Kineosporia succinea: one gene and its partner. The protein of the gene in region 2 interacts with the protein of the main gene of each other region in a pairwise test. Links are inferred from orthologs where the notes say so. Each region holds a gene or a part of one and is shown on either strand. Other genes may lie near its edges. The genes, in order: ndk and J2S57_RS08495.

Region 1 (11,404 bases), 2.2 Mb from region 2 along the record:
CCGGTCACCAGCGTGCTCCTGGAACCAGGTGCAGGTGCAGACCGACGCGGACCCCACGGTGCGCACCAGATGCGTGCGCCCTTCGGAGCCCACGACCTCGGTGCCCGCGGCGGTCACCCGGACCATCCCGTCGGCCAGCAGTTTGCGGGCCCTCCGCAGCCGTGGGTTGAGCTGCTCGACGCCGGGCCCCTGCGGCAGCGAGCGGTGGAAGTAGGCGGCCTCGGCCACGTCGTAGCCCACCCGCCCGGCCGTGGCCAGCACGGTGAGCGCCGCGCGCACCCGCTCGGCCGGAAGCCCGGTGGAGGCGGCGAGATCGGCCACGTCGATCGCCGTGTCCCAGGCCAGCAGCGTGCTCACCAGGTCGGAGTCGGCCTCGGCCTGCGCTCCGGCCAGGTGCACCAGCCCGGCGCCCTCACCCGCGAAACCCCGGGTGGCCTGGGGCGAGAGGGTGAGGGTGAGCCGCATCCCGGGCCCCGACAGCTCCCAGCTGCCGGTGGCCTGCGACTGCCCGGAGCCGGGTGCCGCCCCGTACAGCCGAAGGGTTTTCGCGTGCCGCAGGAACGGCGTGAGCAGCTGCAGCCGGTGCGCCCCGCCCAGCCCGACCGCCCCCGCGACCGGGCGGGCCGTGAGCCGCAGCCCGCGCCCGGCCGGCACCACCCACAGCGTGTCGCGCGTGGCGCCGTGCGGCAGCCGGGCCAGGAACGCCGAGGCGGAGGCCCGGTCGACCTCGGCCCGCACGTCGAAACCCGAGCTGATCACCTGGGTCTCGGTGAAACCGCGCAACCAGGAGCCGGGCAGCGGCACCTTGCGCTCGACCACCCGCTCGGTGCCGGTGGTGACCGTGACGTCGTCCGGCCCGACGTCGAGATGCAGCCGCCCGTCACGCACCCGGGTCAGGGCCTTGCGCAGCGGCGCGTTGATGTCGATGTTGGTGGTGCCGTGCCGCAGGAACCCGTCACCGTCGAGCGCCTCGGGCAGCAGGTCGAGCCGCACGTGCACGCCGGTGCAGCCGGAGAACGCCTCGAACCGCAGCTTGTTCTCCTCGGCGGTGACCACCGGATCGAGCAGCATGCGCATCGGTGCGCGCCGGAAGTCGGCCGCCGCCACCGCCGAGACGACCAGCAGCCCGGCCGCGGCCGCCCCCGGAGCGGCCACGTCTCCGCTGAAGAACCGGGGATTCGCCGCCGGGCCGCCACTGGTCTGCAACCGCAGCCCGGAGGAACCGGTGAGCTCGGAAGGAGCCCGGTAGGAGTAGGTCGCCAATGCCTGCACGATTCAGATCACGTCCCCGATAAACCCGCGAAAGACCAACACGGCGAAGCTAACAGCGACCACCGACAATCTTGGCAAACCGCCCTAGACCAGCACCGACAGCAATCTCCGGGCCTGCGTGAGCACCCGTCCCGCCCCCGGCCGGGCGGCGAACTCGGCGAGCCCGGGAACCGGCGTCCCGTCCCCGAACCGCCCCGCCAGATCCGTCGCCACCGCCAGCAGGTCGGGCAGCCCGGCCGGTTTCCCGTCGAGCACGTAGGGCAGCACCGCGGCGATCAGCGGCCAGACGGCCTCCCCCGGCGCGACCTGGGCCAGCGTGATCAGCTGCGGGAACACCGTGCGGCCGGAACGCGCCCCGTCGGCGACGAGAGCACCGATCTGGTCGCCCATCTCGGCCCCGCGCAGGACCCCCGCCGCCGCCAGGGTGACGGTGAGGTCCAGGGCCTCCAGCTGGCTCTCGCCCGGTTCGGCCGCCAGCAGAGGCGCCAGGATCAGGGACGTCGCCGGCCCCAGGGCCGGCCCGAACCGGGCCACCAGGTCCAGGTTCCGCCGGATCGCCCCCCGGTCGGAGAGCGCGTGGACCGCGATCACCTCCGGATGCTCGGGGAAGGCCTCCGTGAACACGTGCCCGAAACCGGGCCGCCACCGCCCCTCCCGGTCGAAGAGCACCTGGGCCAGGGATCCCGGTGGGCAGGACGCCCGGACCGCCACCCCGCGCCGCCCGCTGAGTCGCCCCGGCACCCCGTAGGTCCCGGGAACCGGCTCCCCGTAGCCGATCACGGTCATCACCGTCTCCCGGGGAGACGTCAGCCACTGTGACACCCGGAGCCCGGCCGGCGAGGTCAGGGCGGCGGCCCGCGTGACCAGGGCGGGGTCGACCTCCCGGGGCAGCCGCAGCAGCGCCTGCTCCAGGTCGAGCGGCAGCGGCTGTGCGCCCCGGGCCTCCAGGGCGTCCAGCCGGTCGAGCAGCACGTCGGCCCGCACCCGCCCGGACACGTCGGTGGGCGTGGACAGCAGCTGGTGCGGCCCGATCTCGCTCAGCCCGATCTCGGCCATCCGCAGCAGGGGCACGAACCCCAGGGCATCGGTCAGCCGACCGGCCAGCAGATCGGCTCGCGTCGACTCCAGCCGTGCCCGGGCGTCCTGGCCGACGAAGCCCAGCAGGAGCGGGTTGTCGGGCCAGCCGTTGTCCCACAGGAACGAGTACGGCTTGGTGTCCCACGGGGGCACCCAGCCCCCCGGAGTGCGCGGGTCGCCGGTCCACTGGGTCGCCAGCACCGCGCGCACCGCGTCCGGGTCGAGGGCGGCCACCGCGGCCATCACCCGTTCCCGGGCGATCCAGTCCACCGGCGGTGCGGACGCCCCGGTCGCCTCCGGGGTACCGAAACCGGGCAGCGTTCCGGCCGCCAGTTCCGCGGCCAGCTCGGCGGCCGACCCCAGGGCCTCGGGCCAGGGCTCGTCGACCGGTACCGCGAAACCCGTTGCCCCCGACGCAGAGGCCTCCGGGACCGCGAAACCTGTCACCCCTGACGCAGAGGCCTCCGGTACCGCGAAACCTGTCACCCCCGACACAGAGACCTCCGGTTCCACGAAACCCTTGGTCCCCGAGGCGGAGGCGCCCGAAGAAGAAGGATCTGGAGAGACCCCCAGTCGGGCCCGGAGGTCGCCCGGCAGAGCCTGCGCCGCGGAGACCACCAGGGCCACCGAGGACGCCGGCGCCCCGCCCAGCCGGGCCCGCACCAGCTCCACGACCTTCTCCTGCACGTCCGGCACCGGTGACCGGAAACCGGCCACCAGGGCCTCGAGCAGCTCCGGATCAGAACCCGGCTCGCGGTCCGGCAGCGCCGCGACCAGTTTCACCGCCGCCCGCGCGACCGCCTTCTCCGACCGCTCCAGCAGCACCGGCGCCACCTCGAGCACCACCTTCGGCTCCAGCCGGCCCGCCTCGTGCAGGGTGCGCAGGTGACGCAGCGCGAACCCCGCGACCGGGGAGGGCGCGCCCGCGGCCAGATCCGCGTAGGCCAGGGCGTGCGGTTCCGTCTCCTCGGCCGTGGGCCGCAGTTCGTCGTGCAGCTCGCAGAAGAACCTCAGCGACGCCGGCCGGTCCGGCTGCCGCAGCCGTACCAGGCACCCGTCGATCAGATCGGCGCGGTCCAGCGGCAGCGTGGCCAGGCTCCGCGCGATCAGTGCCCGGGGTGCGCCGAGGGTGGTCCCGACCCGGTTCACCTCGAAGATCCGGGGAAGCAGCACCGGCAGGAACGGTCCGTCGGTCAGCCGGGCGGCCATCAGGGCCACCCGCTCGGCGTCGTCCTCGGGCCATCCGAACACCGTCGAGGGCTCCCGCACCCAGCGGGCCCAGCCGGTCACGAACTCGTCGGTGCCGGGCACCGCGGCCCCTGATCGCACGATCAGGTCGGCGACCGGCCGCCAGCTGAGGTCCTCCGGGTTGCGCGGCAGACGCGCGGCGAGCCGAAGGGCGAGATCGTCGAGCTTAAGGACGCCGTGGGCACCGGCGGCGCGGACCATCCGGTCCACGGGGAGCCGGCTCCAGCGCTCGCGCAGAGCCGCCCGGTTCAGGATCGTGGCCGCCGCCGCGGCCGAGGGGGCCAGGACGACCGTGGCGACGGCGACGCCGGGCAGCGGCTCGGTCCAGGCCGAGGCGGAGGAGTCCCAGGACGCCTCCGCCTCCTGGGACCGGGCGAAGGTCTTCAGCTCCTCGAACCGCTCCCGGCGCTCGCCGTCGCCGACCCCGGCCAGGAACCGCTCCAGCGGATCGAGGTCACCGGCGAGCAGGAGCTCTCGAAGGTTCATGCCCACCGACACGCGGCCGGTGGGCACGAGGGTTCACTTCGGAACGCGCTCAGGACGAGCGCGGAACTGGCTCAGAGCGCGGGGAACCAGAGGCCGATCTCGCGCTCCGCCGACTCCGGGGAGTCCGAGCCGTGCACCACGTTCTGCTGCACCTTGGTGCCCCAGTCGCGGGCCAGGTCGCCGCGGATCGAGCCGGGCGCGGCCTTGATCGGGTCGGTCGCACCGGCCAGCGAGCGGAAGGCGGCGATGACCTGCTCCCCCTCGGCGACGGCGGCGACCACCGGGCCGGACATCATGAACTCGACCAGGCTGCCGTAGAACGGCTTGCCCACGTGCTCCTCGTAGTGCTTCTCGAGCAGCTCCGCCGTGGGCACCAACTGCTGCAGGGCGACGATGTCGTAGCCCTTCGCCTCGATGCGGCGCAGGACCTCACCGATCTGGCGGTGGCGCACGCCGTCCGGCTTCACAAGAACGAGCGTCCGCTCGGTGGCCATGGGTGTCCCTCTCAGTGATGTGTACATCAGGCGGAAGAGAGCCTACTGAACACGGATCAGTGTCCGGTGCGCCGGATGTACGAACATCACCCTGAAGGCCTCAAGACATTGCTGACACCAAACGATGGAATCATCCTGTGACGCGTCCGTCGCACAGAGTGAAGAACGATGGAGGATCGATGGACCGGCCCCCGCTGACCACCGTGCTGACGTCGGTGCTGTCCGCCGCCGTCGAGAACACGAACCGCCCCGCCCTGCTCGGCCTGCTGCGCCGGCAGCCCGCTCCGGAGCAGGACGCGCCGGTCCCCGTCGTCCCGATGCCCAGGTCGATCCCGGCGCCCCGCCGCTCGATCGACCCCCGGGTGCAGCAGGAAGACCCCACCGCCCCGGAACTGGACCCGACCCCGGCGGCCTGACCGCCGCGTCCTCAAGCACCGAAGAGCACGAGAAGCGGCGAGGAGCACGAGAAGCGGCGAGGAGCACTCAGGCCTTACGGACAGCCGCCGCGATCTCGGCGTTGCCCGAGACCAGCTCGAGCACCTTGCGCGCGGTCGCGGGAGCGTCGAGCAGGGCCACGATCGTGGCCGCGACGTCGGCGCGCGGAACCGAACCGCGCGGAACGCTCGGTGCCAGCCGGACCTGCCCGGTGCCCGGGCCGTCGATGAGCGCGCCCGGACGCAGGACGGTCCAGCCGAGATCCCGCGAGCGCAGGTCGTCTTCCGCCGCGAGCTTGGCCTGCAGGTAGGCGTAGAACACGTCGTCGACCCCGTCGGGCCGCGCCCCACCGGCCACCGAGTCGGCGCCGAGGCTCGAAACCTGCACGAACCGAGGCACTCCGGCCTTCTCGGCCGCCTCCGCCAGCAGCACCGCCGAGCCCCGGTCGACCGAGTCCTTGCGCGGCACACCGCTGCCCGGACCGGCCCCGGCCGCGAACACCGTGGCGTCGGCGCCCGAGAGCAGCCGCGCGACCGCCTCGACGTCCGCCTGCTCCAGGTCGAGCACGGCGGGAGTGACCCCCACCGCGCGCAGGTCGTCGGCCTGGTCGGGGTTCCGGATGATGCCGACCACGTCGTCCCCGCGGTCGTGGAGCATCCGGCCCAGGATCAGAGCGATCTTTCCGTGCCCTCCGGCGATGACGATGCGCATGATCGAGACGCTAACCCAGGTTCCGTGGCCTGTCCCGGGCTGGGAGGTGATGAATCTCCGGGCGGATGCGGCCCGTCGGCGGGCGGCCCACTGCTACAGGGATCCCGCGGGCCGTTCCACCTCGGACGACGCCGCTCGCTCGGCCATCTCCCGCTCGATGCGCGAACCGATCACGAGTGACGCGATCCACAGGGCGCCGAACAGCACGCCCACGAAGATCATCGCGGGCACCCAGAAGGCGATCGCGAAGAGCGACAGCTGCAGCACCGAGCCGAACACGTAACCCGCACGGCCCCGCAGCATCCCGGCGGCCAGGAAGCAGACCACGGCCAGGCTCCAGGTGATGCCCAGGGCCTGCCCGGTGGACAGTGACGAGAGCTGCATGGCCACCAGGCCGGCGAAGAACAGCACCAGCGCCTCGCTGATGAGGGTGGTCGCGGCCATCATCCGCATCGGGTTACGCACCCACCCAGTGTGTCAAAGAGCTAGCGGCTCGAGAACGCGGCGTCGAAGGCCGCCGCCGGCGGGTCGAACAGCTGCGACCGCACGAACTCCAGCGCCTGCGGGGCGCCGACCAGCCGGTCCATCCCCGCGTCCTCCCACTCCACCGAGATCGGCCCGTCGTAACCGATCGCGTTGAGCATGCGGAAGCACGCCTCCCACGGCACGTCGCCGTGACCGGTGGAGACGAAGTCCCACCCGCGCCGCGGGTCGGCCCAGGCCAGGTGCGAGCCGAGCCGGCCGTTGCGCCCGTTGCCGACCTGGCGCTTCGCGTCCTTGCAGTCCACGTGGTAGATCCGGTCCCTGAAGTCCCAGAGGAAACCGACCGGGTCGAGGTCCTGCCAGACGAAGTGGCTCGGGTCCCAGTTCAGGCCGAACGCCTCACGGTGCCCGATCGCCTCCAGCGCGCGCTGCGCCGTCCAGTAGTCGTAGGCGATCTCGGACGGGTGCACCTCGTGGGCGAAACGCACCCCTTCGGCGTCGAACACGTCGAGGATCGGGTTCCACCGGTCCGCGAAGTCCTGGTACCCGTCGTCCACCAGCGCCTGCGAGACCGGCGGGAACATCGCCACGTACTTCCAGATGGCCGACCCGGTGAAACCGACCACCGTGTTCACCCCGAGCCGGGCGGCGGCCCGGGCGGTGTACTCGATCTCGCGAGCCGCACGGGTCCGCACCCCTTCGGGGGAACCGTCACCCCACACCCGGTCGCCGAGGATGTCGCGGTGCCGGGTGTCGATCGGGTCGTCACACACCGCCTGGCCGGTGAGGTGGTTCGAGATCGCCCAGACCTTCAGGCCGTGCTTGTCCAGCACATCGACACGCCCGCGCAGATAGGCGTCGTCCTCCGCCGCCCGCACCACGTCGAGATGATCTCCCCAGCAGGCGATCTCGAGGCCGTCGTAACCCCACCCGGAGGCCAGCCGGCAGACCTCCTCGAACGGCAGATCGGCCCACTGACCGGTGAAAAGAGTGATCGGTCGCGCCATCTCGTCTCCCACGAACGAGTCGCCCGGGCCTTCACCACGAAGGCCCGGGCGACAGCCGGAACTACTTCTTCTGCACCTGCTTGATCAGATCGGCCGTGTCCCGCCTCAGCACCTTGCGGGCGTCCGCGTCCGGCACCGTGAGCCTGGTCAGCGACGCGTCGAGCACCCTCAGCGCCGTCACCGCCTTCACGGTCTTCTTCGCCACCGCCAGCTGACGGGCGGCCTCGAGCTCGGACTGCAGCAGCACGGCCCCGCCCCTGGTCACCTTCTTGTCCTTGGCGTACTGCGTGATCAGGGCCTTCACGTCGGCGAACGAGGTCACCACGGTGAACTCGACGCTCTTCGTGGTGGTCTGACCGGCCTTGTCCGTCGCCGTGACCGTCAGCGTGTGCTTGCCGAGGTCCAGCGTCGAAAGGGCGATCTTGGCACCCGACATGATCTCCTTGCCGTCGAGCGTGCCCTTCACGCTCTCGATCCCGCTGTCGTCGGTCGCCTCCCAGCCCAGGGTCACGGTTTTCGAGTCACCGACGGACGCGCCGGCCTCCACACCGGTCACGGTCACCTCGGGCGGGGTGGAGTCCACCGGGCCCTCCTCGGTGGAGAAGGTCAGCTGGTCCAGCACCACGCCCCCCGAGGAGGTGACGTAGAGCTTGCCGGTGCCCGACGGTTTCGCGGACCCCAGACCGACGGCCTTCTCGGCGATGCCCTCACTGTTCACCCTCAGCGTGGCGAACGGGGTGGCGTCCGGCGTGCCCCAGCGGAACGCGAGCGTGCCGGATCCGGACGAGGCGACGACGACCGAGTTCACCGTGCCCAGGTTGACCGGGTCCCAGCCCAGGTGGTCGCCCTCGTCGAACGACGTCACCTTGCGCAGGCCACCGGCCGCGGCGTCGTCGACGATCTCGACGCCCTGCTGCTCGTCGGCCCACTCCGCCTGCTGCACACGGGGGTTGAGGATCATCGAGACCTCACCGGTGGCGGCCGGCACCCCGTTCGCACCGGCGTCGGTGTAACGGATCACCACCACCCCGAAGATGTTCTCGGTGACCCCGTGCTCCTGGGCGTCGGCCGGCGTCGGGATGGTGAACGAGCAGCCCGTGCCCTGGCTCAGCGGGTGCGCGTGCCGGTCGTGCCCCAGCCCGAAGGTCCAGGCGACCCGCGAGCACACCGTCGCCGCCCCGTCCTCCGGATCGTCGGTGGTGACCGTGAACGGAACGCCCTCGCCCCAGGTGAAGAACGCGCCGTTCGACGGGGTGGTCACCGTGACCGTCGGCGCCACGTTGCCGACGCTGATGGCCGTGGAGGTCAGGCCGTACTTGCCCTCCGGGTCGGTGACCCGCAGCCGCGGCGTGTACTTCCCGAGTTCGGTATAGGTGTGGGACGCGGTGACGCCGGTCGCGTCGAACGTCCCGTCGGCGTCGAAGTCCCATTCATAGGTGAGGTCCTCGCCCTCCGGGTCGACCGACCCGGCGCCGGAGAACTCGACCGTCAGCGGAGCCGAGCTGCTGCTGGCCGGATCGGCGTCGATGTGAGCCTGCGGGGACTTGTTGCCCGGCGCCCAGTCGATCCGGTACAGCCCGGCGTCCGGGTTCTGCCGGAAGAAGCCGTCACCGTAGTCGAGCACGTAGAGCGCCCCGTCCGGCCCGAACTCGATGTCGATCGGGCTGTCGGTGATCGGCTGCCCGTTCGTGGTGAGGTCGGCGTTCGGCAGGAACTGCTCGATCTTCGAGACCGGGCCGGCCGGCCAGTCGACCGTGAACGCCGCCAGGTAGTCCTGGGAGAACTCGGCGAAGAACGCCTTGCTGTCCCAGTACTCGGGGAACTTGGTGGTGGAGTCGTTGTCGGCGTCGTAGTGGTAGACCGGGCCACCCATCGGGCCCTGGCCGCCCTGCGCGTCGAAGTCGGTCAGCTCCGGCCACGGCTGGTCGTCCGCGTCGTCCCCGTAGTAGAGGTCGGCGGGCGTCGCCGGCGGCAGCGTGGCCAGACCGGTGTTCCAGCGCGAGTTGTTCGCAGCCCCGGCCCCGCAGTCGAAGAACGCACCGGCAGTGGCGGTCTCGTAGTTCCACTCGTTGTAGTTGAAGTTGTTCCCGGTGCAGTACGGCCAGCCCGAGTTCTCCGGCTCGTCGATGCTCACCGTGTTCCACTCGACGTAGCCCATCGGGCCGCGCTGGGCGTTCGCGACACCGGCGTCCGGTCCGTAGTCACCCCACGAGACGCTGTTGGTCTCCGCGTCCACGTCGATACGGAACGGGTTGCGCACCCCCTGCACGAAGATCTCCGGGCGGGTCTTCTCGGTACCCTCCGGGTACAGGTTGCCGTCCGGGATCGTGTACGAGCCGTCGGCCGCGACCGTGATGCGCAGGATCTTGCCGCGCAGGTCGTTGGTGTTGCCCGCACCCCGCCGCGAGTCGAAACCCGGGTTGTAGCCCGCGCGGTCGTTGTTCGGGGCGAAGCCGTCGGCGCCCGGCGTGCCCGCCGGGGTGTTGTCGCCGGTGGCCAGGTAGAGGTTGCCGTCACCGTCGAAGTCGACGTCACCGGCCACGTGGCAGCACTGGCCGCGCTGTTGCTCCACCTTGATGATGACCTGCTCGGTGGCCAGGTCGATCTTTCCCGAGGCCGAGGAGAACTTCACCCGGGAGAGCTGGTTGTAGCCCTTCCACTGGTTCCAGTACGACTCGTCCGCGCCTGCCGGGAGGGTGTTCGGCGCGCTGCCGGTCGGGGTGGTCGTGGGGTAGGGCGCCGTCATGGTCTTCGGCGCGTAGTAGAAGTAGACCCAGCCGTTCTCCGCGAAGTCCGGGTCGAGGGTGACCGTCTGCAGGCCGTCCTCGGAGTTGTTGTAGACGTCGAACTTGCCGGCCTGCGTGGTGACGCCGGTGGCCGGGTCGGTCAGCCGTACCACGCCGTCGCGCGCGGTGTGCAGCACCCGGCTGTCGGGCAGCACGGCCAGGTCGATCGGCTCACCGGTGTCCTTGGTGAGCGTGATCTTCTCGTAGTTGGCCCAGTTCAGCGGGTCTTCGTCACCCTCGTGGCCCGGGTGCGCACTCGCCGCCGGCGGCACGAAGAGCAGTGCCCCGAACGCCAGCAGTACCGCCAGGAAGAGCTTCAGCGCGCCCTTCACAGCGACGCCAGGTGCTGCAGGCCCAGCCGGGCGTGCTGCAGCGACTGGGCCGGCGCGGCGGTGCCACCGGGGGCCGTGTCCTGCTCGACCATCGGGTTACGGGTGTCGGTGCGCCCCACCCGGTCGAAGAACCTCTCGTAGTCGATCTTGCCGGTGCCGAACGGCACGATGTCGTAGCCGTTGGCCACGTCCAGGTCGGGCTCACCGTCCTTGGCGTGGAAGAGCGGGAACCGGGCGTTGGCGCTGAGCACCGTGGCGGCCGGGTCGAAGACGTCCGTGCGGGTCGAGCCGTCCGGCGCGGTGTACTCCTTGAACTTGTACTGGGCCACGTGCGCCCAGAACACGTCCATCTCCAGGTGCACGTACTTCGGGTCGGTGACCTTGAGGAAGTACTCCAGCCGCCGGATACCGCTGCTGCGTGTGGGGTTTCCCGACGCGTCCTTCGGCCCGCTGTCGAGCAGGAAGCTGTAGGCCACGTCGTGGTTGTGCGTGTAGAGCTTCAGCCCGGCCCGCGCCGCGATCCTGCCGAGCCCGTTCCACTTCTCCGCCGCGACGTCCCAGTCGGCCTTGAAGGCGCTGTTGGTCGGGTCGGACCCGGTGCCGACGTGCTGCGCCCCGAGGATGTTGGCGATCTCCAGGTGCAGCTTGAACTTCTCCTCGTCGGCGGGCGTCAGCGGCCAGGCGGGGATGAAGCCGTGGTTGCCCTGGGCCCGCAGACCGTTGTCGTCGAGCCACTTCCGCAGCTGCTTCGCCCCGGCGACCGATTCCAGCGAGGCCCCGCCCGGCGCGTTCGCGTGCTGGGTGTAGCCGGCGAACTCGACCTGCTTGTAGCCGATCTTCGCCAGCGCCTCGAACACCTCCTTGAACCCGGACGGGCCGTTGAAGGCGTTCGGATCGCGGGAGACGGCGTCACGCACCGTGTAGAGGATGATGCCGCGCTTGCCCTTGGGGATCTTGCGGCCCGGTCGATGGATGGTGGCCTCCGCGGTGGCGGCGGGTACGGTCACGGCGGCGGCCACCGCGGCCACCCCCGTGCTCGCGGCGAAAAGCTGACGACGGTTCAGCCGCAGGGC
Region 2 (11,652 bases):
CGACGCCCGACGGTCCTGTCCCGCCCGGCACCGGCCCTCATCCACCTGGCCGTACTCGCAAAGCTGTCACTCTCACTAGAAGAGTGCTAGTTCAATGATTAGCACTCGACCCTGGTGAGTGCAAACCTCGCGGGCGGTGCCGGAGGGCCGTTCGTGCAGTGTTCTCCTGAGCGCTGAACCGGGTCCGGACCCGCGCGCCGCCAAGACTGTCGGTGGTCGGTGGCAGCATGGGATTCGTGTCGGGCGGTGCGGTGAACGGCGGGCTGTCCGCTGCTGACGTGGTCGCGGCGGGGCGGGTTCTGGTGGTGCGGGCGGGCGCCGGCTTTCTGTTGCAGGCGGTCGACGCGTCGGGGCGCGCGGTGGGGGCGCCGGCGCGGGTGAGCGATCTGGCGTCCGAGGTCGCCCGGCTGGAGTCCGGGGGTGCGCCGGGCGCCGGCTCGACCAGTTTGGGCTCGACCGGTTCGCACGCTGCCGGTTCGGGGACGGCCAGTTCGCGGATGGCCAGCTCGGCTGCGGCCAGTTCGGGGGCGGCGGGGCCGCGCTGGGTCTGGTGGCGCACGGCCGAGGTGCATCCGCTGTTGCTCGAGGCCGGGGTTCGGGTGGCGCGGTGTCATGACCTGTCGGCCGTGGAGAACCTGCTGCACACCTACGAGGGCGAGCCGTTCGTGCCACCGCAGTCGGCGGGGCGGGAGGCCGCGGCAGCCGCCGCCGCGGCCTCGCGGCGGGGCACGCAGATCTCGTTGTTCGGTGAGGGGGAGGCGGGTGGTGGAACCAGGATGCGTGGCGGCACCTTCTCCGGCCGGGGCCGGGACGCCGCCGAGAGCTCCGGTAAGACAGCCGGGCCCGACAACGCGGGTGACCTGAACGGGATGAGCGGCTCGGACGAGGGCGACGGGCCGGACGAGGTCGGCGGCGGCTGGGTGCCGACAGACGCCGGCGTGTCGCTGGGAAGCGGCGGGGCGGTCAGCGGCACGGTCGGCGAGGCGACGACCAGCGGGGCGGTCGGCGGCGCGACGGGCAGCGGCACGATCAGCGGGGCGACGGTCGGCGAGGCGACGGGCAGCGGCACGATCGGCGAGGCGACGGTCAGCGGCGCGGTGGTCCAGCAGGCCGACACGCGCACGGAGCCTCCCCAGGACCTGCCCGGGTTGCTCGGGCTCTACGCCGCGCAGCTGGCCCACGTCGAGCGGGTCCGGTCGGCTCGCCCCGGGTTCCCGTTGCTGGTGGCCGCCGAGTCCGCCGCGCACCTGGCCGCCGTCGAGATGGGGCGGGCCGGGCTGCCCTGGAACACCCGCATCCACGACGACGTGCTCACCGATCTGCTCGGCCCGCGTCCGCAGCACCACGGTCGTCCGCGCAAGCTGCAGACGCTGGCCGAGGAGGTCTCGCGCGAGCTCGTGCCGAACAGCACCGGACCCGGCCTGGCCGTGAACCCGGACTCCCCGGTCGAGGTGCTCAAGGCCCTCAAGCGGCAGGGCGTGATGGCCAAGAGCACCCGGGCCGGGGAGCTCAAGGAGATCGACCACCCCGCGATCAAGCCGCTGCTGCGGTACAAGGAGCTCTCCCGGCTGCACGTCGCCCACGGCTGGTCGTGGCAGGACGAGTGGGTGCGCCAGGGCCGGTTCCACGCCGAGTACGTCCCCGGCGGCGTCGTCACCGGGCGCTGGGCCACCGACGGCGGCGGGGCGCTGCAGATCCCCAAGGTGATGCGGGCCTGCGTGGTGGCCGACCCGGGCTGGGTGCTCGTGGCGGCCGACGCGGGCCAACTCGAGCCCCGCATCCTGGCCGCCCTCTCCGGCGACCGCGGCATGATCGCCGCCACCGCCGACCCCGACCTCTACACCGCCCTCGCCCGGCAGGCTCTGGGCCGTCCCGACGCCCGCGACGAGGCCAAGATCGGCCTCCTGTCCGCCATGTACGGCGCCCGGGCCAACTCCCCCGCCATGGTCGCCCTGCGCCGCCGCTTCCCGCAGGCCCTCGACCTGCTCGAGCGGGCCGCCCGCACCGGCGAGAACGGTGGCGTGGTGCGCTCGGTACTCGGCCGCACCTGTCCCCCGCCGGAACCCACCTGGCAGGACGTCCCGATGGAACAGGCCCTGGCCCGCTCCCGGGCGCGCGGCCGCTTCACCCGCAACTTCGTCATCCAGGCCTCGGCCGCCGACTGGGCCAACGCCCTGGTGGCCGGACTGCGCCGCCGTCTTTCCGTTCTTCCGCAATCCGGGGGCCGCGCGGAACTCGTCTTCTTCCAGCATGACGAGGTCATCGTTCACGCCCCCGCCGCTCTCGCCGGAGAAGCCGTCACCGCGATCGTGGAGAGCGGTACGGAGGCCACTTCGCTGGTTCTCGGGGATCGCGGGGTTCGTATCCCGCTGGCGGCCGCACCGATCGCGTCCTATGCCGAGAAGAATTAGCCGCTCATCGCAATTAGCGCGCCGAGGGCTGGACGGTTCGTTCGCCGAACAATCACGGATCCGAATTGGTCAGACCGACGAGATCCGGCGAAGCCCTTGAAGAAACCCGGCCGACCGGCTAATGGCCTCGGTGAATTCGGCGGCGACCGCGCGACAACGATGCCGATGACGATGTGGGCGACGAAGAGGGCACGATTAGGTCGACTCGATAACCGAATTGTAAAACCTGCGCAAACACGCGAAGCCGCCCCCGGCTGGACCCGGGGGCGGCTTCGGTGACGAGTCAAGTCCTAAGCCCGCCGAGGGCCCACGACAGACGGATCAGGATGCGGGACGCACGGCCTCGGCCTGGGGGCCCTTCTGGCCCTGACCGACCTCGAACTCCACGCGCTGACCCTCGTCGAGCGAACGGTAGCCGTCCATCTGGATAGCCGACCAGTGCACGAAGACGTCCGCGCCACCACCGTCAACGGTGATGAAGCCATAACCCTTTTCGGCGTTGAACCACTTGACGGTTCCCTGAGCCATTCCAACTCCTGCTTGCTGTAACTGCGGCGCGGTTCGAGCACTGCACACGAACCGGGTCTCACGCTCGCCGAGCCCACCCCCGAGAGGGCTGGTCCGGGATGGTCCAACGTGCGGGCCTCTGGCGTGAAGCTGGAGAGGACATTGCTCATCGAACTGTTCGACCGCCACCTACAGTAGCGCCTGAATCGCACAGGCGGGAGATACCAACTCTTAGCGTCCATCGTGAACCGCACTTAGGCGCGACCGGCACTCGCGATGAATTGCCGGCGCCCTTTCTCGAGTCTCCCGACGAAAGCGCCCGGCACCCCCTGAGGGGTACCGGGCGCCGAAGGCCTGAGCATCGGGTTACTGGGTGTCGGACCCCAGGACGACGGTGATGAAGCCCGGGTTCACCGAGGCGTTCAGCGACAGCTCACCGAGGCCCAGCGACTTCTTCACGGCCTGCGCCGTCGCCTTCGAGGCGGCGTCGTTGTAGTAGATCTTCGAGACCGGCAGATCGCGGTTGGCGGAGTTGTCGGTGCGGGACACCGTCCAGCCCTCGCCCTCGAGCTGGTCCTGGTACTTGCCGGCCAGGCCGGCCACCCCGAGCGAGTTCAGCACGACCAGCTTCGTCGACTTGTCCACGTCGCTCGCGGTCTCGTCGGTGCCGCTACCGGTGCCGTCACCGTCTTCGGCCCCCGTGGTCTCCTCGGCGTCGCTACCGGTCCCGGTGTCGTCGCCGGCGGCCCCGCCCGCGTCGGCCGAGGCCGAGGCGGAGGCCGCCGGAGTGGCCTTCGTGTCCTCGTCCTCGCTGAGCGACTGCCCGGCGGCGGAGTTCTTGGTGTCGCCGCGGTTGCCCGCGACCGTGTACACGGCGCCGATCACCAGCACCACGACGGCGAAGCCGGCGATCACCGGCAGGATCGCGGCAACCGCCTTCGGCCGCGCACGGTGTGCACCGCGGCGGCTCGCCTCCACCGGTGCGGCGGAGCGGTCGTCGTAGCCCGGAGGCCTCGTGGCGGTCATCGCATGACTCCCAGAACGATGGAACGGGTACCGCCCGGTTCAGGGGCACCCGACGGCCTGAGACTACCGACCCAGCCCCTCCCGACCAGGTATCTCAGAACGCCATATCACTGTGGTGTGCCCCATCGGATGACTCTGGTCACTCAGCCGTGAGTGTCCAGTGACCGAGCGGAACCACTCCGGCGTCGCGTCTGACGCATCCGGCGCAGGCGTTTCACCAGCATAGGGTCGGTGGCAAGAGCCTCGGGTCGGTCGATCAGCGTATTCAGCACCTGGTAGTACCGGGTGGCCGGCAGGTCGAAGAGCTCACGGATGGCCTGTTCCTTGGCCCCGGGGAAGCGGAACCAGCGGCGCTCGAAGGCCAGGATCCCGGCCTCCTGCTCGCTGAGCCCACCCGTGGGCGCATCCGGTTCGGGTTCCATCCCATCTCCTCCTGACAGCCGTGCCGGATCCACTCTAGATCCGCGTCCGCACGGGTGTCATTCACACCAGGCTGTCCAGGATCAGGTCGATATCCGCCTCGCTGGTCTCCGGGTTGACCACGGCCAGCCGCGTCACCGTCTCCCCGGCGTGCACGGTCGAGACCACGAAACCGACGTCGTCGGCCAGCAACCGCTCCGACCAGGCGCGATAGTCGTCCGGCGTCCAGCCCCGGCGGCGGAAACAGACCACCGACAGCTCCGGCTCGTGCAGCAGGTCGAGCACGTCACTGGCGCGGACCCGGTCGGCGGCGTGCCGGGCCACGGTCAGCGTGCGCTCGACGGCGTCGGTGTAGGCCTGCGTGCCGTGGGTCGCCAGGGAGAACCAGAACGGCAGCCCGCGAGCCCGGCGGGTCAGGCCGACCGCGTAGTCGCTGGGGTTCCACTCGTCGTCCTGGCTCAGCACCTCCAGGTAGCCGGCCCGCTGCGTGTGCGCGGCCCGGGCCTGCGCCGGATCGCGGTAGACCAGCGCGCAGCAGTCGAAGGGCGCGAACAGCCACTTGTGCGGATCGACCACGAACGAGTCGGCGCGCTCGATCCCGGCGAACCGGTGACGCACGCTCGGTGCCGCCAGTCCGGCCAGCCCGTAGGCCCCGTCGACGTGGAACCAGAGACCGAGCTCCTCGCAGACCGCGCCGACCGACTCCAGGTCGTCGACGATGCCGAGGTTGGTGGTGCCGGCCGTGGCCACCACCGCGAACACCCCGTCGTGCCCGGAGTCGGCCAGCGCCGCGCGCAACAACGAGCCGGTCAGCCGTCCGTCCGGACCGACCGGCACCCCGACGAAGTCGACGTCCATCACGTCGCAGGCGCTGACGATGGACGAGTGGGCATTCGTCGTGCCCGCGATCGCCCAGCGGCCGGGCAGGCGGCCGGCCCGGGACAGGCGGGCCCGGTGGCGCGCGGCGACCAGCGCCGAGAGGTTGCCGAAGGTGCCGCCCGGCACGAAGACCCCGCCGGCCTGGGGCGGGAGCCCGGCCAGGCCGGCCAGCCAGGCCAGCGCCTGGTTCTCGGCGTAGACCGCGCCCGAGCCCTCCATCCAGGTGCCCGCGTACAGGCTGGACGCGCTCACCACGAGGTCGAAGAGGGTGGACGCCTTGGTCGGGGCGCACGGGATGAAGGAGAGGTAGCGCGGATGGTCGGTGGAGATGCAGGCCTGGGCGAGCACGTCGCCGAACAACCGCATGGCCTTCTCACCGCCCATGCCCTCAGGGGTGACGGTCTCGCCGACCAGGGCGCGCAGTTCGGCCGCGGTGCGAGGGGAATCCAGGGGGACGTGCTGGTAACTCATCCGGTCCCGTGAGTAGCTCATCACGGCCTCGGCGAGGACCTCTGTCCCGGCGTCGTAGCGATGCACGGATGTGCAGTCTATGTCCAGCTGACGCTAGATTCGGCGATCGTGACACGCCGACCACTCGCGGAACAGATCGACCCGGGCTGGGCCGCCGCCCTCGCCCCGGTCGAGGAGAAGATCGCCGAGATGGGCGACTTCCTTCGTCAGGAGATCGCCGAGGGCAGGACCTACCTGCCTGCCGGCCCCAACGTGCTGCGTGCGTTCAAGCAGCCGCTGAACGAGGTGCGCGTACTGATCGTGGGCCAGGACCCGTACCCCACACCGGGTCACGCGGTCGGGCTCTCGTTCTCGGTGGCGCCCGACGTGCGTCCGCTGCCGCGCAGCCTGAACAACATCTTCAAGGAACTGCACGACGACCTGGGCATCGAGCCCTCGAAGTCGGGCGACCTGACCCCGTGGGCCGAGCGCGGCGTGCTGATGCTCAACCGGGTGCTGACCGTCGCGCCCGGGGCCGCCGGTTCGCACCGCGGCAAGGGCTGGGAAGAGATCACCGCCCAGGCCATCCACGCGCTCGTCGAGCGGGACGAGCCGCTGGTGGCGATCCTCTGGGGTCGCGACGCACGCTCCCTCGCCCCCGCGCTGGAAGACATCCCGCGGATCGAGAGCGCCCACCCCAGCCCGCTCTCGGCCAACAACGGCTTCTTCGGCTCCAAGCCGTTCAGCCGGGCCAACGCCGAGCTCGAGGATCTCGGCGCCGAGCCGATCAACTGGGCTCTGTAAGGCTTTTCAGACACCAACGGTGGACGCGCCGGTCACCTCGACCGGCGCGTCCACCGTGGGCGTCCCGGTTCAGTTCGCCTGCAGGTGCACCTCTTCGTAGAGGGTGTTGCGCTGCCGGGCGGGCCGGTCGAGGTGCTCGGAGATGTCTTCCAGCTCGGCCACGGTCTTCAGCGAACCGTACTGCGAACCGGCCATTCTCGAGATGGTCTCCTCCATCAGCGTGCCGCCCACGTCGTTGGCACCGGCCTGCAGCATGGCCCGGGTGCCGTCCACGCCGAGCTTGACCCACGACGTCTGGATGTTGTCGATGCGGCCGTGCAGAAGGATTCTCGCGAGCGCGTGCACCACCAGGTTGTCGCGCATCGTGGGGCCCGGGCGGGCGACACCGGCCAGGTAGATCGGCGCGTTCTGGTGCACGAACGGCAGCGCCACGAACTCGGTGAACCGGGCGTTGCCGTACTCGATGCTGCGGTCCTGCAGCTCGGCGAGCAGACGTAGGTGCCGGGCCCAGTGCGCGGGGTTGTCCACGTGGCCGTACATCATGGTGGACGACGTATGCAGACCCACCTGGTGGGCAGTGGTGACGACCTCGATCCACTCCGCGGTGGGCAGCTTGCCCTTGGTCAGGATCCAGCGCACGTCGTCGTCGAGGATCTCGGCGGCGGTGCCGGGCATCGAGTCGACCCCGGCCTCCTTGGCCTGCTGCAGCCACTCTCGGATCGGCAGGCCGGTGCGGGTCGAGCCGTTGATGACCTCCATCGGGCTGAAGGCGTGCATGTGCATCTGCGGCACGGCCTCTTTCACGGCCCGGGCGATGTCGAAGTAGGCGCCCGCGGGCAGGTGCGGGTCGATGCCACCCTGCATGCAGACCTCGGTCGCACCCACGGCCCAGGCCTCGCGCACCCGGTTCTTCACCTCCTCGAGCGAGAGGGTGAACGCGTCGTCGTCGTTGCGGCGCTGGGCGAAAGCGCAGAAGCGGCAACCGGTGTAGCAGACGTTGGTGAAGTTGATGTTCCGGTTGACGATGTAGGTGACGTCGTCGCCGACCGCCTCGCGGCGCAGGTCGTCGGCGATCCGGGCGAGCTGCTTGAGCGCGTCGCCCTCGGCGTAGGCGAGCAGCACCGACTGCTCCTCGGTGAGGGCCTGCGGGTCACTCTCGGCCGTGCTGAGCGCCTTGACCATGTCACCGTCGGCCCGCTCGGGAGCGCCGGTCTGCAGGGCCTTCTCACGCAGGGCGGACCAGTCGCCGTACACGTCATCGAAGTCGCTGCGCCGGTCACTGGTGCGGCCGGTGGTGTCGATCGTGACGTTCAGGTCGATACGGCCACTACTGCCCCACTCGGGATCCGGCTCCTGCCAGGGCATCCCCTTGGGCATTCTCGTCGGATCGGCCAGGCCCTCCCGATCCCCACCCTCGAGCATGAGGGCCTTCACGTGCCCGTAAACCCGCGGATCGAGCCAGGGTTCACCGACGGCCGCGTACTCCGGGTGCACCGTGAGCCGCTCGACCAGCTCGAAACCGGCGTCGGCGCTGTACTTCTCCAGGTCGTCGAGGTGTGGCCAGGGGCGCTCGGGGTTGACGTGGTCGGGCGTGAGCGGCGAGACACCGCCCCAGTCGTCCGCCCCGGCCCTCAGCAGCAGACCGAGCTGCCCGGGCTCGGACAGGTTGGGCGGCACCTGGATCCGCATCCGCGGGCCCATCACGATGCGCGCGACCGCGACGGCGGCCAGGTACTCGTCGTCACCGGCGTCGGCGACCGAGCGCATCGCGGTCTTCGGCTTGGCCCGGAAATTCTGGATGATCACTTCCTGGATGTGGCCGTACTCGCGGGCCAGGCGGCGCAGCGCGAACAGCGACTCGGCGCGGTCGGTGAACGACTCCCCGATACCGATCAGCAGGCCGGTGGTGAACGGGATGTTGTGGCGCCCGGCGTCTTCGATCACCCGCAGCCGCACGTCCGGGTCCTTGTCGGGGCTGCCGTAGTGGGCCTGGCCGGGGGTCTCGTAGAGGTGGCGGCTCGTGGTCTCGAGCATCATCCCGACGCTCGGCGAGACCGGCTTCACCCGGCCCAGGTCCTGCCACGACATCACGCCCGGGTTCAGGTGCGGCAGCATGCCGGTGGTCTCGAGCACCTGCACCGCGAGCGAGCGGATGTAGCCCAGGGTGGAGGAGTACCCGGCCTCCTCCAGCCACTCCCGGGCCTCCGGCCAGCGGTCCTCCGGGCGGTCGCCGAGGGTGAAGAGCACCTCCTTGCAGCCGAGCGAGGCACCCTGACGGGCGACGCGGAGCACGTCGTCCGGGGTCATGTAGAGCGACTTGCCCTCACGCTCGAGCTGCTTCGGGGTCTTGACGAAGGTGCAGTAGTGGCAGCGGTCGTTGCACAGGTGGGTGACCGGCACGAACACCTTGCGGGAGTAGGTGACGACGCCCGACCGCCCCGCGCTGGCCAGCCCCGCGTCGCGCACCGCACCGGCCGCGCGCAGGAGCCGTTCGAGGTGCTCACCGCGGGCCTGCAGCAGTACCTCGGCCTCCACCGGGTCCAGGGTCACGCCGTCCTCGGCCCGCCGCAGGGCCCGGCGCAACGCGGTGTCGGTCGGTGCCGGGCCGGTGGCCGGGGTCGGCGTCTGGGTCACGTAAGACTCCTCTGCGGTGGTGGTGCTGGCGGGGGTCCTCCTGCCCTGGTGCGAACCTACGCCGACACCCAGTGCATTCCTGACCGGCTCGCTCCGTGAATCACGCCTGGCCGCGAACGACGTCGCCCATGTCACACAGTGCCGCAGACGTATCAGCCGGAGGCGGCCGAGCATCTTCGTCAACGGGATTCCCGTCCGCCCCCGACATCGAGGAGACTCAGCGCGATGCGCACCCCGGAGCCGATCGGCGGCAAGGTCGTGGTCATCACCGGCGCGGCTCGAGGTATCGGCGCGGCGCTGGCGGAACGGCTCGCCGACCGGGGGGCCCGCGTGGCCCTGGTCGGGCTGGAGCCGGAGCAGCTCGCGGCGGTCGCGGCCCGTTGCGGGCGCGGCGCGGCCTGGTTCGAGTGCGACGTGACCTCGCCCGAGGCGCTGGCCGAGACCGTGGCCGGCGTCGAGAAGCGGTTCGGCGGGGTGGACGTGCTGGTCGCCAACGCCGGGATCGCGATGGGCAGCCCGCTGCGGCTGTCCGACCCGGACGCCTACGACCGGGTGATCGAGGTCAACCTGATGGGGAGCATCCGCACGGTGCGGGCGTTCCTGCCGCTGCTGATCCGCAGCCGGGGCTACTACCTGCAGATCGCCTCGCTGGCCGCACTGTCACCGACCCCGATGATCACCGCCTACGGCGCCAGCAAGGCGGGGGTGGAGGCCTTCGCCCTGGGCCTGCGCACCGAGCTGGCCGGGCACGGGGTGGGGGCCGGGGTGGCCTACCTGTCGTTCACGGACACCGACATGGGACGCGTCGCCGGACGCAGCGGGCGGCTGCGGCTGCACGACCTCGACTCGGCGATCGGCCGGCTGGTCTCGGGCATCGAGCGGCGGTCGACCTACGTGTACGGGCAGCGCTTCATCCGGCTGCTGAGGCCGGTGCGCGGGGTGATGCCGGGTGTGGTGCACCTGCTCGGACGGGGGCCGGCGGCCCGGTTCGAGACGTCGCTCGCCCAGGCCGGACCCCAGGCGTCGTCACCCATCGGGCCGGGTGGGCGCGCGGACACCAAGGCCCGCACGGCGCCCGACCCGGAGCCGAGCGCCTGATCCCCTCGTGCGGTAGGTGACCGGGGTACGGCGAAAGGCAGCGTCGCCCCGGGCCCGGTGCCCCCACGCAGCGGCGGGCGAGTCAGCCGGGTCAGGTGCGTCGGACCGGCACCGGGTGTCTCAGTGCTGCGACGGCGGCCCGTACTTCGGGGCCTCGCCGGGCGGGGTGCCGTAGGCCGGGGCGTCGGACGAGGCCTGCCCGGTCGAGCTCTGCCCGGTCGAGCGCTGCGGTGATGCGGCCCCGCCCTGCGGCTGGTCGCCCTTGGGCTTGTCACCCGCGGCGTCTTTCAGGCGCTTGGTCAGGCCCTGGGCCTGGGCCTGCACCTTGGCCCGGGTCTCCGGGTCCTTGAGCTTCTTGCTGATCTGCTGGGCCTGCGCCTGCACCTTGGCCCGGGTGGCCGGGTCCTTGGCGGCGGTCTGGACCTGCTGGATCAGTTTCTTCCCCTGCGAGGAGCGGGCGAACGCGCTGACTTTCCCAAGAAATCCGGCCATGGTCCACGGTAACCGCTGAGCCGCCCGGAAGCATCCGCCGAGCTTCCCGCCGAGATGCCGAAGCACCAGGTCGGCGGCAGGATTCGGGTCATGCGAGGGTCCAGCGACAGTGAATTGGCAGAGGCTGTCGGGAAAGCCGTGAAATCGGCGGCGGAGATCGACGGCGAGCGCTTCGACGTGATCGTGATCGGCACCGGTTCCGCGGGCAAGCCGCTGGCCGGTGAACTGGCCCGGGCCGGCCGCCGGGTGCTCGCGGTCGAGCGGCACCGGTTCGGCGGCGAGTGCGCCTACGTGGCCTGCGTCCCGTCGAAGTCGATGCTGGTCTCGGCCCGGCAGCACCGGGCGCACCCGGCCGCTCCCGACGCCGAGGCCTTCCGCACCGCGGTGGCGGTGCGCGACAAGACGGTCTGGCACCGTGAGGACCTGCACGCCGCGAAGGGCATGCTCGACGACGGCGTGGTGCTGGTGCGGGCCGACGCGACCTTCTCCCCGGGTGAGGTGCACCTGGATCACGAGGCAACCGTGCGCTGGAACGACGCCCTGGTGCTGGCCACCGGGGCGGACGCGGTGATCCCGCCGATCGAGGGCCTGACGAAAGACGCGCCGGGGGTCTGGACCTCGGACGTCGCGCTCTCGAGCGACGAGCTCCCGGCCCGGCTGACCATCCTCGGCGGCGGGGCGATCGGCTGCGAACTGGCCGAGGTCTACGCGTCGTTCGGGTGCCGGGTGACGCTGCTGGAGTCGGCCCCGAACCTGCTGCCCCGCGAGCAGCCCTGGCTCGGCGAGACCCTGGCGCAGGCCCTGCGCGACATCGGCGTGGACGTGCGCACCGGCACCGAGCTCACGAAGGTGGAGGGCCTGCGCCTGACCACCCGGAACGGTACCGAGGACACCGACCGGCTCCTGGTCGCGGTCGGCAAGAAGCCCGTCA

What was found.
Region 1: the proteins of J2S57_RS08495 (region 2) and ndk interact in binary tests that used the Escherichia coli proteins (3 or more experiments, as listed by UniProt). The link is inferred for Kineosporia succinea from one-to-one orthologs.

Annotation. Positions count from the first base shown.
Region 1 is NZ_JAUSQZ010000001.1:4,160,216-4,171,619, reverse strand. The notes cover bases 2,867-5,617. They hold ndk (nucleoside-diphosphate kinase), read right to left. Parts: upstream 4,578-5,617; coding sequence 4,155-4,577; downstream 2,867-4,154. Other genes in these bases: J2S57_RS17965 (SDR family oxidoreductase), read right to left, coding at 5,061-5,617; J2S57_RS17970 (hypothetical protein), read left to right, coding at 4,757-4,993; J2S57_RS17980 (DUF6493 family protein), read right to left, coding at 2,867-4,110. In the rest of the region: J2S57_RS17985 (SWIM zinc finger family protein), read right to left, coding at 1-1,272; more of J2S57_RS17980, read right to left, coding at 1,357-2,866; more of J2S57_RS17965, read right to left, coding at 5,618-5,723; J2S57_RS17960 (DUF4233 domain-containing protein), read right to left, coding at 5,817-6,188; J2S57_RS17955 (sugar phosphate isomerase/epimerase family protein), read right to left, coding at 6,209-7,213; J2S57_RS17950 (PQQ-dependent sugar dehydrogenase), read right to left, coding at 7,275-10,331; J2S57_RS17945 (sugar phosphate isomerase/epimerase family protein), read right to left, coding at 10,328-11,404. UniProt on the Escherichia coli protein: Major role in the synthesis of nucleoside triphosphates other than ATP. The ATP gamma phosphate is transferred to the NDP beta phosphate via a ping-pong mechanism, using a phosphorylated active-site intermediate.
Region 2 is NZ_JAUSQZ010000001.1:1,919,659-1,931,310, forward strand. What follows is about bases 4,637-7,635. They hold J2S57_RS08495 (uracil-DNA glycosylase), read left to right. Parts: upstream 4,637-5,774; coding sequence 5,775-6,497; downstream 6,498-7,635. Other genes in these bases: J2S57_RS08490 (pyridoxal phosphate-dependent decarboxylase family protein), read right to left, coding at 4,637-5,780; J2S57_RS08500 (bifunctional FO biosynthesis protein CofGH), read right to left, coding at 6,567-7,635. Outside these bases: J2S57_RS08470 (bifunctional 3'-5' exonuclease/DNA polymerase), read left to right, coding at 228-2,411; J2S57_RS08475 (cold-shock protein), read right to left, coding at 2,733-2,939; J2S57_RS08480 (LytR C-terminal domain-containing protein), read right to left, coding at 3,285-3,944; J2S57_RS08485 (DUF3263 domain-containing protein), read right to left, coding at 4,088-4,366; more of J2S57_RS08490, read right to left, coding at 4,428-4,636; more of J2S57_RS08500, read right to left, coding at 7,636-9,131; J2S57_RS08505 (SDR family oxidoreductase), read left to right, coding at 9,357-10,229; J2S57_RS08510 (hypothetical protein), read right to left, coding at 10,350-10,721; J2S57_RS08515 (dihydrolipoyl dehydrogenase family protein), read left to right, coding at 10,860-11,652. UniProt on the Escherichia coli protein: Excises uracil residues from the DNA which can arise as a result of misincorporation of dUMP residues by DNA polymerase or due to deamination of cytosine.